DNA from 4 places in the Allobosea sp. FBZP-16 genome. Region 2 is predicted to be linked to each of the others. Evidence: predicted binding sites of a transcription regulator. Region 2 holds the regulator's gene; each other region holds the start of a gene.
What was found. The regulator PhoB, encoded in region 2, activates phosphate uptake and scavenging genes when phosphate is short. The targets are predictions, from matches to a motif close to TGTCATNNANCTGTCAT.
Positions count from the first base shown of each region.

Region 1: ugpB (sn-glycerol-3-phosphate ABC transporter substrate-binding protein UgpB) is a predicted target of PhoB. The motif match lies at 1,459-1,475, and genes of this name have one in related genera.
Region 3: CXY91_RS05360 (alkaline phosphatase) is a predicted target of PhoB. The motif match lies at 1,162-1,178, and genes of this name have one in related genera.
Region 4: phnD (phosphate/phosphite/phosphonate ABC transporter substrate-binding protein) is a predicted target of PhoB. The motif match lies at 1,079-1,095, and genes of this name have one in related genera.

Region 1 is NZ_LNCQ01000052.1:112,821-115,019, forward strand. Features, by position in the region: gene ugpA (sn-glycerol-3-phosphate ABC transporter permease UgpA) at 1-8, opposite strand, end outside; gene ugpB (sn-glycerol-3-phosphate ABC transporter substrate-binding protein UgpB) at 69-1,385, opposite strand; gene CXY91_RS26270 (fumarylacetoacetate hydrolase family protein) at 1,590-2,199, shown strand, end outside.
Region 2 is NZ_LNCQ01000022.1:18,352-20,550, reverse strand. Features, by position in the region: gene CXY91_RS06380 (GcrA family cell cycle regulator) at 1-482, shown strand, start outside; gene CXY91_RS06375 (YnfA family protein) at 561-881, shown strand; gene phoB (phosphate regulon transcriptional regulator PhoB) at 891-1,589, opposite strand; gene phoU (phosphate signaling complex protein PhoU) at 1,618-2,199, opposite strand, start outside.
Region 3 is NZ_LNCQ01000014.1:254,089-256,287, forward strand. Features, by position in the region: gene CXY91_RS05360 (alkaline phosphatase) at 1-1,111, opposite strand, end outside; gene CXY91_RS05365 (glutathione S-transferase family protein) at 1,446-2,063, shown strand; gene CXY91_RS05370 (pentapeptide repeat-containing protein) at 2,072-2,199, opposite strand, start outside.
Region 4 is NZ_LNCQ01000006.1:145,973-148,171, reverse strand. Features, by position in the region: gene CXY91_RS01125 (anion permease) at 1-108, shown strand, start outside; gene CXY91_RS01120 (TIGR01459 family HAD-type hydrolase) at 118-996, opposite strand; gene phnD (phosphate/phosphite/phosphonate ABC transporter substrate-binding protein) at 1,145-2,191, shown strand.

The DNA.
Region 1 (2,199 bases), on a different contig from region 2:
TTCTGCATCGGCCAGCCCGGCGGCAAGGAAGGCCGGGACAAGCGTCCCGGCCTTCGATCAGTCTTGTCTTACTTGGCGGTGCGCTCGAACTGGCGCAGCGCCTGGTTGCCACGCTCATTGGCCGCGTCGAGCGCCGCCTTCGGCGTCTTCTGGCCGTTCAGGGCCGCCTCGATCTCCTCCGACCAGATGTCGCGGATCTGGACCAGGCCGCCGAAGCGGACGCCGCGCGAGTTGTCGGTCGGCTCCTTGTTGTTGAGCTCGAGCAGCGGGGTCTCGAGATAGGGGTTCTGCTTGTAGAAGCCCGACGCCTTGACCTTCTCATAGGCCGCCTTGGTGATCGGCAGATAGCCGGACTCGGTGTGCAGTTTCACCTGCCGGTCGACGTCCGAGAGGAAGGTGAAGAACTTGGCGACACCCTTGTACTCGTCGGCCTTCTTGCCGCCCATGACCCAGAGCGAGGCGCCGCCGATGATCGAATTCTGCGGCGCGCCGGCGACATCCGGATAATACGGCATCGGCGCGTTCGACCAGTCGAACTTGGCGTTGGCCTTGACGTTGCCGAAGAAGGCCGAGGAGGTCAGGAACAGCGGGCATTCGCCCGAGGTGAAGCGGCCCTCGCCGGTGTTGGTACGGCCGGAATAAGAGAACACGCCTTCCTTCTGCAGGTTGGCCAGATTGGTCAGATGCTTGACGAAGAGGTCGCTGTTGATGCGGAACTCGGTGTCGAAGCCGTCGAAGCCGTTGGCCTTGGTACCGACAGGCACGTTATGCCAGGCGCCGAGCTGCTCGATATTGGCCCAGGTCGTCCAGGCCGTGGAAATGCCGCACTTGTCCCAGCCGGCGGCCTTCAATTTCCTGGCGGCTTCGAACGCTTCCGGCCAGGTCTTCGGCGGCGTTTCCGGCAGGCCGGCCTTCTTCAGCGCGTCCTTGTTGTACCACATCACCATCGAGGACGAGTTGAACGGGAAGGAGAGCATCTCGCCCTTCGTCGTCGAATAGTAGCCGGTGATCGCCGGCAGATAGCTCTTGGGATCGAACTTTTCGCCGGCGTCCTTCATCACGTCGGCGACCGGCTTGATCGCGCCCTTGGCCGACATCATCGTCGCGGTGCCGACTTCGAAGACCTGCATGATGTGCGGGGCATTGCCGGCACGGAAAGCGGCGATGCCGGCGTTCAGCGTGTCGGGATAAGAACCCTTATAGGCGACGACGACCTTGTAGTCCTTCTGCGAGGCGTTGAACTCCTCGGCCAGCTTGACGACGACGTCGTTGTTGGCGCCGGTCATGGCGTGCCACCACTGGATTTCGGTCTGCGCCAAAGCCGGCGAAGCGGCGGCCAGCGCGAATGCGCCAACGGCGGTCAGGGTCTTGAATTTGAAGGTCATGATCAGCTCCCTCTCAGCCCCCGGCATGCGCGGGCGTTCTTGTCGTTGGTGCGCAAGCTAGCATGAAGCCGGGGCGACAGTTCAATGACAAAACGATGACATTTCCGCCTCGCTGTGGACGCGCATCCGCGCACTTGCGATTTCCCGTGGAAGCGGCTGTTCTTCGCAGCCCGTCCTGTACACTGCACACAAGCTGGATCAGCCATGCCCTCGCTCTCGCTCACGCCCGCCAACACCCTGCCGGCCGATGCCGACCGCGCCGCTCTGGCCGGGCGTGTCTGGCGCCCGGATCTTGCCGGGCCGTCGGTTGTCAAGCTGCAGGGCAGCGAGGTGGTCGACGTCACCGCCACCTTCCCGACCATGCGCGACCTCTGCGAGACCGCCGATCCGGCAGTAGCGCTGCGCGCCGCTGATGGCGAGAGCCTCGGCTCGCTCGCCGATCTCCTCGCCAACAGCTCGGCCGCCAGCCGCGATGACGGCAAGCCCTGGTTGCTCGCTCCGGTCGATCTACAGGCGGTCAAGGCCGCCGGCGTTACCTTCGCCGTGTCGATGCTGGAGCGCGTCATCGAAGAGAAGGCGCGCGGCAATCCCGCAGCGGCTGCCGCGATCCGCACCGAGATCGGCAAGCTGATCGGCGACGACCTTTCAAAGCTCAAGCCCGGCTCCCCGGAGGCAATGAAGCTGAAGGAGGTGCTGATCGCCCAGAACAGCTGGAGCCAGTATCTCGAGGTCGGCATCGGGCCGGATGCCGAGATCTTCACCAAGGCGCCGCCGATGTCTGCGGTCGGCACCGGCGCCGATGCCGGCCTGCACC
Region 2 (2,199 bases):
TGAGCGCGAGCCAGATCGCCGCCGAGCTCGGCAGCGTCACGCGCAACGCCGTCATCGGGAAGGTTCACCGTCTCGGCCTGTCCGGCCGGGCCAAGAGCCCCGGTTCGGCCACGCCGCGCCCGCGCAAGCCGGCGGCCCGCCCGCCGAGCCATCCCGCCGGCCATCAGAACGGTGGCGCCGGGCTGACTCGCGGCAACACCGCGCTGGCACCGCAGTTCGCACCCGAAATCGCGACCGAAGCACAGGTCGAGCGCGCTCCGGCGCCGGCCGAGGACGTGGTCGTGCCGTTCTCCGAGCGGGTCACGATCATGGATCTGCGCGAATATATGTGCCGGTGGCCGATGGGCGACCCGACTACGCCGGAGTTCCGCTTCTGCGGCGGCCGCAGCGCGACCGGCATGCCCTATTGCGCCTATCACGCCCGGATCGCCTACCAGCCGGCGGCCGACCGGCGCCGCGAGCGCAAGCCCGTCCGCGCCTGAGGCGGCGTAACCATCCAAAATCGGAAAAGCCGGCCCTCGTGGCCGGCTTTTTTATGGGCAGGACCACGGGAGAGCGCCATGGCGACCTTTGCGACCTATGCCGCCGCGGCGCTGGCGGAGATCGCCGGCTGCTTCGCCTTCTGGGCCTGGCTCAAGCTCGGGAAGTCGGCCTGGTGGCTGCTGCCGGGCCTGGTATCGCTTGCGGCTTTCGCCTGGTTGCTGGCCCTGCTCGACAGTCCAGCCGCCGGGCGCACCTTCGCCGCCTATGGCGGCGTCTATATCGTGGCGTCGCTGGCCTGGATGGCGCTGGTCGAGAAGGTGCTACCAGATCGCTACGACCTGGCAGGCGCCGCGCTCTGCCTTGCCGGCGCAGCGGTGATCATCGCCGCGCCGCGCTGACAGAAGCGCTCAGCTGCGGGCAAACGTCTCGTCGAAGGCGTAGCCGGCGCCGCGCACCGTGCGCAGCGGGTCCTTGGCATTGGCCGGCGTGATCGCCTTGCGCAGGCGCCCGACATGAACGTCGACGGTGCGTTCGTCGATATAGACGTCGCGGCCCCAGACGGCGTCGAGCAGTTGCGCCCGGGAATAGACCCGGCCCGGGGCCTGCATCAGGAATTCGAGCAGGCGGAACTCGGTCGGGCCGAGATGCAATTCGGCGCCGGCGCGGCGGACGCGCCGGGTGGTGCGGTCGAGCTCGAGATCGCCGGCAGCGAGCAGACCGGCGACATGGCCGGGCTTGGCGCGGCGCAGCAGCGCCTGGATGCGGGCGATCAATTCGGGCAGCGAGAACGGCTTGACGACATAGTCGTCGGCACCGGTGGCAAGGCCGCGGACGCGCTCTGTCTCCTCGCCGCGGGCTGTCAGCATGATGATCGGCACGCGCTCGGTGTCGCGCCGCGTGCGCAGGCGCCGGCAGAGCTCGATGCCGGAGAGGCCGGGCAGCATCCAGTCGAGCAGGACGAGGTCGGGCGTATGGTCGCGCAGGTGCAGTTCGGCGTCGTCGCCGCGCGCCACGCTGTCGACCTCGAAGCCCTCGGCCTCGAGATTGTAGCGCAGCAGCAAGGTGAGCGGCTCCTCGTCCTCGACGATCAGGATGCGTGCGGGCATGTCAGCGTCCGTTCAAGCGCCCGCCGGTTCAGCCATTGGCCGCCGGCAGGTCGACGAGGATGTTGGTGGTGTCGAGCTTCGGCCGGGTCTCGTCGATCGACTGGCCGGTGACGAGATAGTGGATGGTCTCGGCGATGTTGGTGGTGTGGTCGCCGATGCGCTCGACGTTCTTGGCGCAGAACAGCAGATGCGTGCAGAAGGTGATGTTGCGCGGGTCCTCCATCATATAGGTCAGGAGCTCGCGGAACAGCGAGGTGTAGAGCGCGTCGATCTCGTCGTCGCGGCGCCAGACATCCATCGCCTTCTGCTCGTTGCTGGCGGCATAGGCGTCGAGCACGTCCTTGAGCTGGGCCTGGACCAGGCGGCTCATATGCTCGAGGCCGACGACGGCGCGATGCGGCGGCGAGAACTGGCCGGAGATCGCGACGGCGCGCTTGGCGATGTTCTTGGCGAGGTCGCCGACGCGCTCGATGTCGGCGGCGATGCGGATTGCCGAGATCAGCTCGCGCAGGTCGTTCGCCAGCGGCTGGCGGCGAGCGATGGTCAGCACCGCCTTTTCCTCGACCTCGCGCTGGAGATTGTCGAGGCGCTGGTCGGCGCTGATGATTTT
Region 3 (2,199 bases), on a different contig from region 2:
CCTCAGCGCCCTTCAGCATCTCGATCGCGGCCTTGGTCTGCTCGACCACGTCCGGCTGATCCGGGAACTTCGAGATCGAGCCCTTCTTGGCGAGGCGCAGGTCGAAGGCTCCGTCGATGTTCGAGGTGTTGTAGAGGCCGAGCAGCTTCCTGGCGCCGCCGGCGACCGCGGCGTTCATCTCGGTCTTGGTGGTAGCGAGGGCGTAGCCGGCATCCTTGAACTTGGCGATGAAGTCGAGATCGTCGGTGCGCTTGGTGCCCGGGGTCGACTTCGGCAGGAAGTTCGGCGAGCCGCCGCCCATGATCACGTCGGGCTGCACGTCGAAGAACATTTTGACGATGTCGTTGTAGTCCGAACGGCGGCGGGTATGGGCGACCATCGAGGCCGGGGTGGCATCCTCGATCTCGGAATTGGTGACGACGCCGATCGCCATGCCCGAGCGCCTGCGCTTGATTACCTCGGAAATGGTCTCGACCTTGGGATGGTCGAGCGTCAGCGCGTTTTTGGCGCAGTAGATGCCGAGCGCGTTGACGCAGGATTTGTGGCCGGTGGTGTAGGCGCTGGCGGAGTTGGCGCTGTCGGTGACGATCGAGTCGGTGCCCGAGGTCGAGATCAGGGCCATGTGCGGCATGTCGTCGATGGCGAGCTCGCCGCCATAGAGGCCCTGCTCCCAGCCCTTAGACAGGATACGGGCGGCGGTGCGATGCGCGACCGACATGCCGTCGCCGACGAAGAGGATGACGTTCTTGGCCTTGCGCTCGGGCGTCGCGTAGACGGTCCAGTTGACGGTCGCCCTCCCGCTGCCCTGCGTCGCCTCGATGACGTACTGGCCGGCCGGCAGCTGCGCGCCGCGCAGCCAGAGAGCCGAATGCTTCTGGCCTTCCTCGCTCTGGACGAACTGAGCCTCGCGGCCGAAGGCCTCGTTTACCGGCTTGCCGTTGATCGTGACCTTGACGTCGGCCGAGGCCGGTGCGCTCGGGAACTCGACCTTGAAGTCGAAGCGCGAGCCCTCGAGAATCTCGGCGCGGTTGAGCGGATAGATGGTCTGCGCCGTCACCGGCGCCACGCTGGCGAGCATCGCCGCCGCTATCAGCCAAGTTCGCTTCTGCATGATCTTCTCCGCCCCAATGCATCCGGTGGCCGGTCGGTTAGGCGCGCGAGATGACACTATGATTACTTTGCTCCAGCCAGATTGTTATACTATAACAACTTGCGATCATCGAGATCGGGGGCCGGAAGGCCTGCGCAAAGCGCCTAGGCACCCGCCCCTTCATCGTCGCGCGTGAGACATGGTCCGAAAAGCAAGAGCAGGCGGAGCCATTCGCACCCGCCCGCGTTTCGATCAGTGAGTATCGGGCACGTCAGGCTCATCCTGACAACTCCTGACACATTGCTTTCCTATCAGCCTCGTCGTCGCACGAGGAAACGCCGAAAGAGACATCGCGATGCTGACCTTCTATCACGCGCCGCAGTCGCGCTCCTTCTCGATCCTCTGGCTGCTTGAGGAGTTCGGCCAGCCCTATGAGACGGAGATCGTCGACATCCGTGCCGAAGGCGGCCCGCCGGAAAGCTATCGCACCATCCAGCCGCATAAGAAGGTACCGGCAATCGTCCATGACGGCACGACCGTCACCGAGCGCGCCGCGATCTGCCTCTATCTGACCGAGCAGTTTCCCGAAGCCGGGCTGGCTCCGGCGACCGGCGACAAGGACCGTCCGGCCTTCCTGACCTCGCTGGTCTATACCGACGCCGTGCTCGACCCGATCATCGCGACCTCAGTCCACAAGTTCAAATACGAGGCACGCGGCTTCTCCTTCGGCTCGCATGCCGACACCGTCGCCAATCTCGCAAAAAAGCTCGGCGAACATCCCTACGCCGCCGGCGAGCGCTTCACCGCCGCCGATACTCAGCTCGGCGCCGGCATCCATTTCGGCATGAACGTCGTCGGCGTGCTGCCGCGCCTGCCGGTCTTCGAGGCCTATATGGGCCGGATGATGGAGCGGCCGGGGCTGCAACGGACACTGCAGAAGGACGGCACGCCCGCCACCGCCCAGGCCGGCTGAACCAGTGCTCAGCGCCGGCCGAAGCGGAACTGCTCCAGCGCCGCAAGCTGCTGTGCGACGGGGGAAACATGGGTCGCCAGCGAAATCCCCTCGAAATGCCGGCGGCCGCGGAAGCGGGCCCGTTCGAAATTCGAGC
Region 4 (2,199 bases), on a different contig from region 2:
GGCGTCGCCCGCGGCATCGTCTTCGCCTGGATCGTCACCATGCCGGCGGCGGGCCTGATCTCGGCACTGGCCTATTTCCTGTCAGGTTTCTTCCTGACCGGGCGTTGAGCCAAAGCGTCAGCCAAGCAGCGGCAGCGCATAGGTCGGGCTTCGCCCCGCACGAGCAAAGAGCGCAAGACAGCTCGCCGGATCCATCGACGCGCCATCCCAAACGATCTCGCCGCGATGGATGCCGCCGCCGATGAAGACACTGTCGATGCCGGCGCCATGCGCACCGGCGATGTCGTGCGCCAGCGAATCGCCGATCGCAACGACGCGCCCGCGGTCGAGCCCGAGCTTCGCCAGGCAGTTGCGATAGATGCGCGACTCAGGCTTGCCGTGATAGCGCACGATACCGCCGAGTTGCTCATAGGCGCGCGCGACGAGGCCCGGCGCCTCCTGCAGGCCGCCATCGGGGCTAGTGCGATGCAGGTCCGGATTGGCGCAGACCATGGGCAGGCGCCGCGCGCTGGCCGCTTCGAGCAAGCTGATCCAGCCGGCGACCGATTGCCGGGGCGGGTCCATCGTCATCAGCAGGATGAAGTCGGCCGGGGCGACGTCATCGACCAGGTCGAGGCCGAGCCCGTGCGCCAGATGCGCCTCGCCCTCGCGTGCCAGCAACAGGCAGCGCCGGCCGAGCGCGCGATGGAACGGTTCGTCGCGCGCCGCTAATGCATCGCGGGCGTCGTCCCCGGCCGAGACGACCTCATCATAAAGATCGCGTGCAAAGCCGAATTTCGCCAGCTGCGTGGCATTCTCGGCGCCACGACGCCCGGAATTCGAGAGGATTATCACGCGCTTGCTCGCCCGGCGCAGCATCTCGAGCGCGGCGACGGCACCCGGATACGGCTGGATACCGTCATGCAGCACGCCCCATTGGTCGAGCAGGAAGCCGTCATAGCGCGGCATCAACGCCGCGAGATCGTCCGGGAAGGTTGTAGGAGAAAGGCTCTGCATCGTCAGGGTTGGTGAGTGTCCGACCGTCGCGGTGGACAAGACCACGATAGTCGTAAGTCGAGACGTTTCGCCCGGCTGGAATATGACAGTTTTGTGTCACATACTATAGCCAGCTCATAATCAAGATCGACCGGGAGAGACGCCGACCATGACCAAGATGCTGACTTGCCTGACCGCCACGACCTCGCTGCTCGTTGGCCTCGGGCTCGCTGGGGCGGCGCAGGCACAGGACGCCTGCCCCAATCGCGGCCAGCTCGACACGATGTATTGCGACGCCAACAAGGACCTGGTCGCCGACGTGCCGACCGATCCGTCGAAGCTGAAGGACCCGTCGGCGCTGGTCTGGGCCTATACGCCGGTCGAAGACCCCGCCGTCTACGCCAACATCTTCAAGCCGCTGACCGACCATCTCGCGGCCTGCACCGGCAAGCGCATCGTCTACTACCCAGTCCAGTCGAACTCGGCCGAGATCGAGGCGATGCGCTCCGGCCGCCTGCATTTCGCGGGATTCTCGACCGGGCCGACCGGCTTCGCCGTCAACCTCGCCGGCGCGATCCCGTTTGCCGCCAAGGGCTCGGCGGCCGGCGTGCGGGGCTACAATCTCGTCGCCGTGGTCAAGGCCTCCAGCCCCTACCAGAAGCTGTCGGACCTCAAGGACAAGAAGGTCGCCCACACTTCGCCCTCGTCCAACTCAGGCAACCTCGCCCCGCGCGTGCTCTTCCCCGAGCACGGGCTCGAGGCCGACAAGGACTACAAGCCGCTGATGTCGGGCGGCCACGACAAGTCGATCCTCGGCGTCGTCTCGGGCGACTACGACATGGGCGCCGTCGCCGGCGACGTCTACGAGCGCATGATCGTGCGCGGCACGATCAAGAAGGACGACACCCGCGAGATCTATCGCAGCGCGATCTTCCCCACCTCGTCCTTCGCCTATGCGCACGACCTCAAGCCCGAGCTCGCCAAGAAGCTGACCGACTGCTTCTTCTCCTTCCGCTTCACCCCGGAAATGACCAAGGAGTTCAACGGCGACGACCGCTTCCTGCCGATCACCTACCAGAAGGATTGGGCGATCGTGCGCGACGTCGCGGAGAAGTCGGGCACGCCCTACAACAAGTCGGCCTACGACGCCGAAGCCAAGCGCGAGGCCGAGGCCGCCGCCAAGAAGGCGCAGCAGCCCGCGCCGGCCAAGCCCTGACCGAAAGT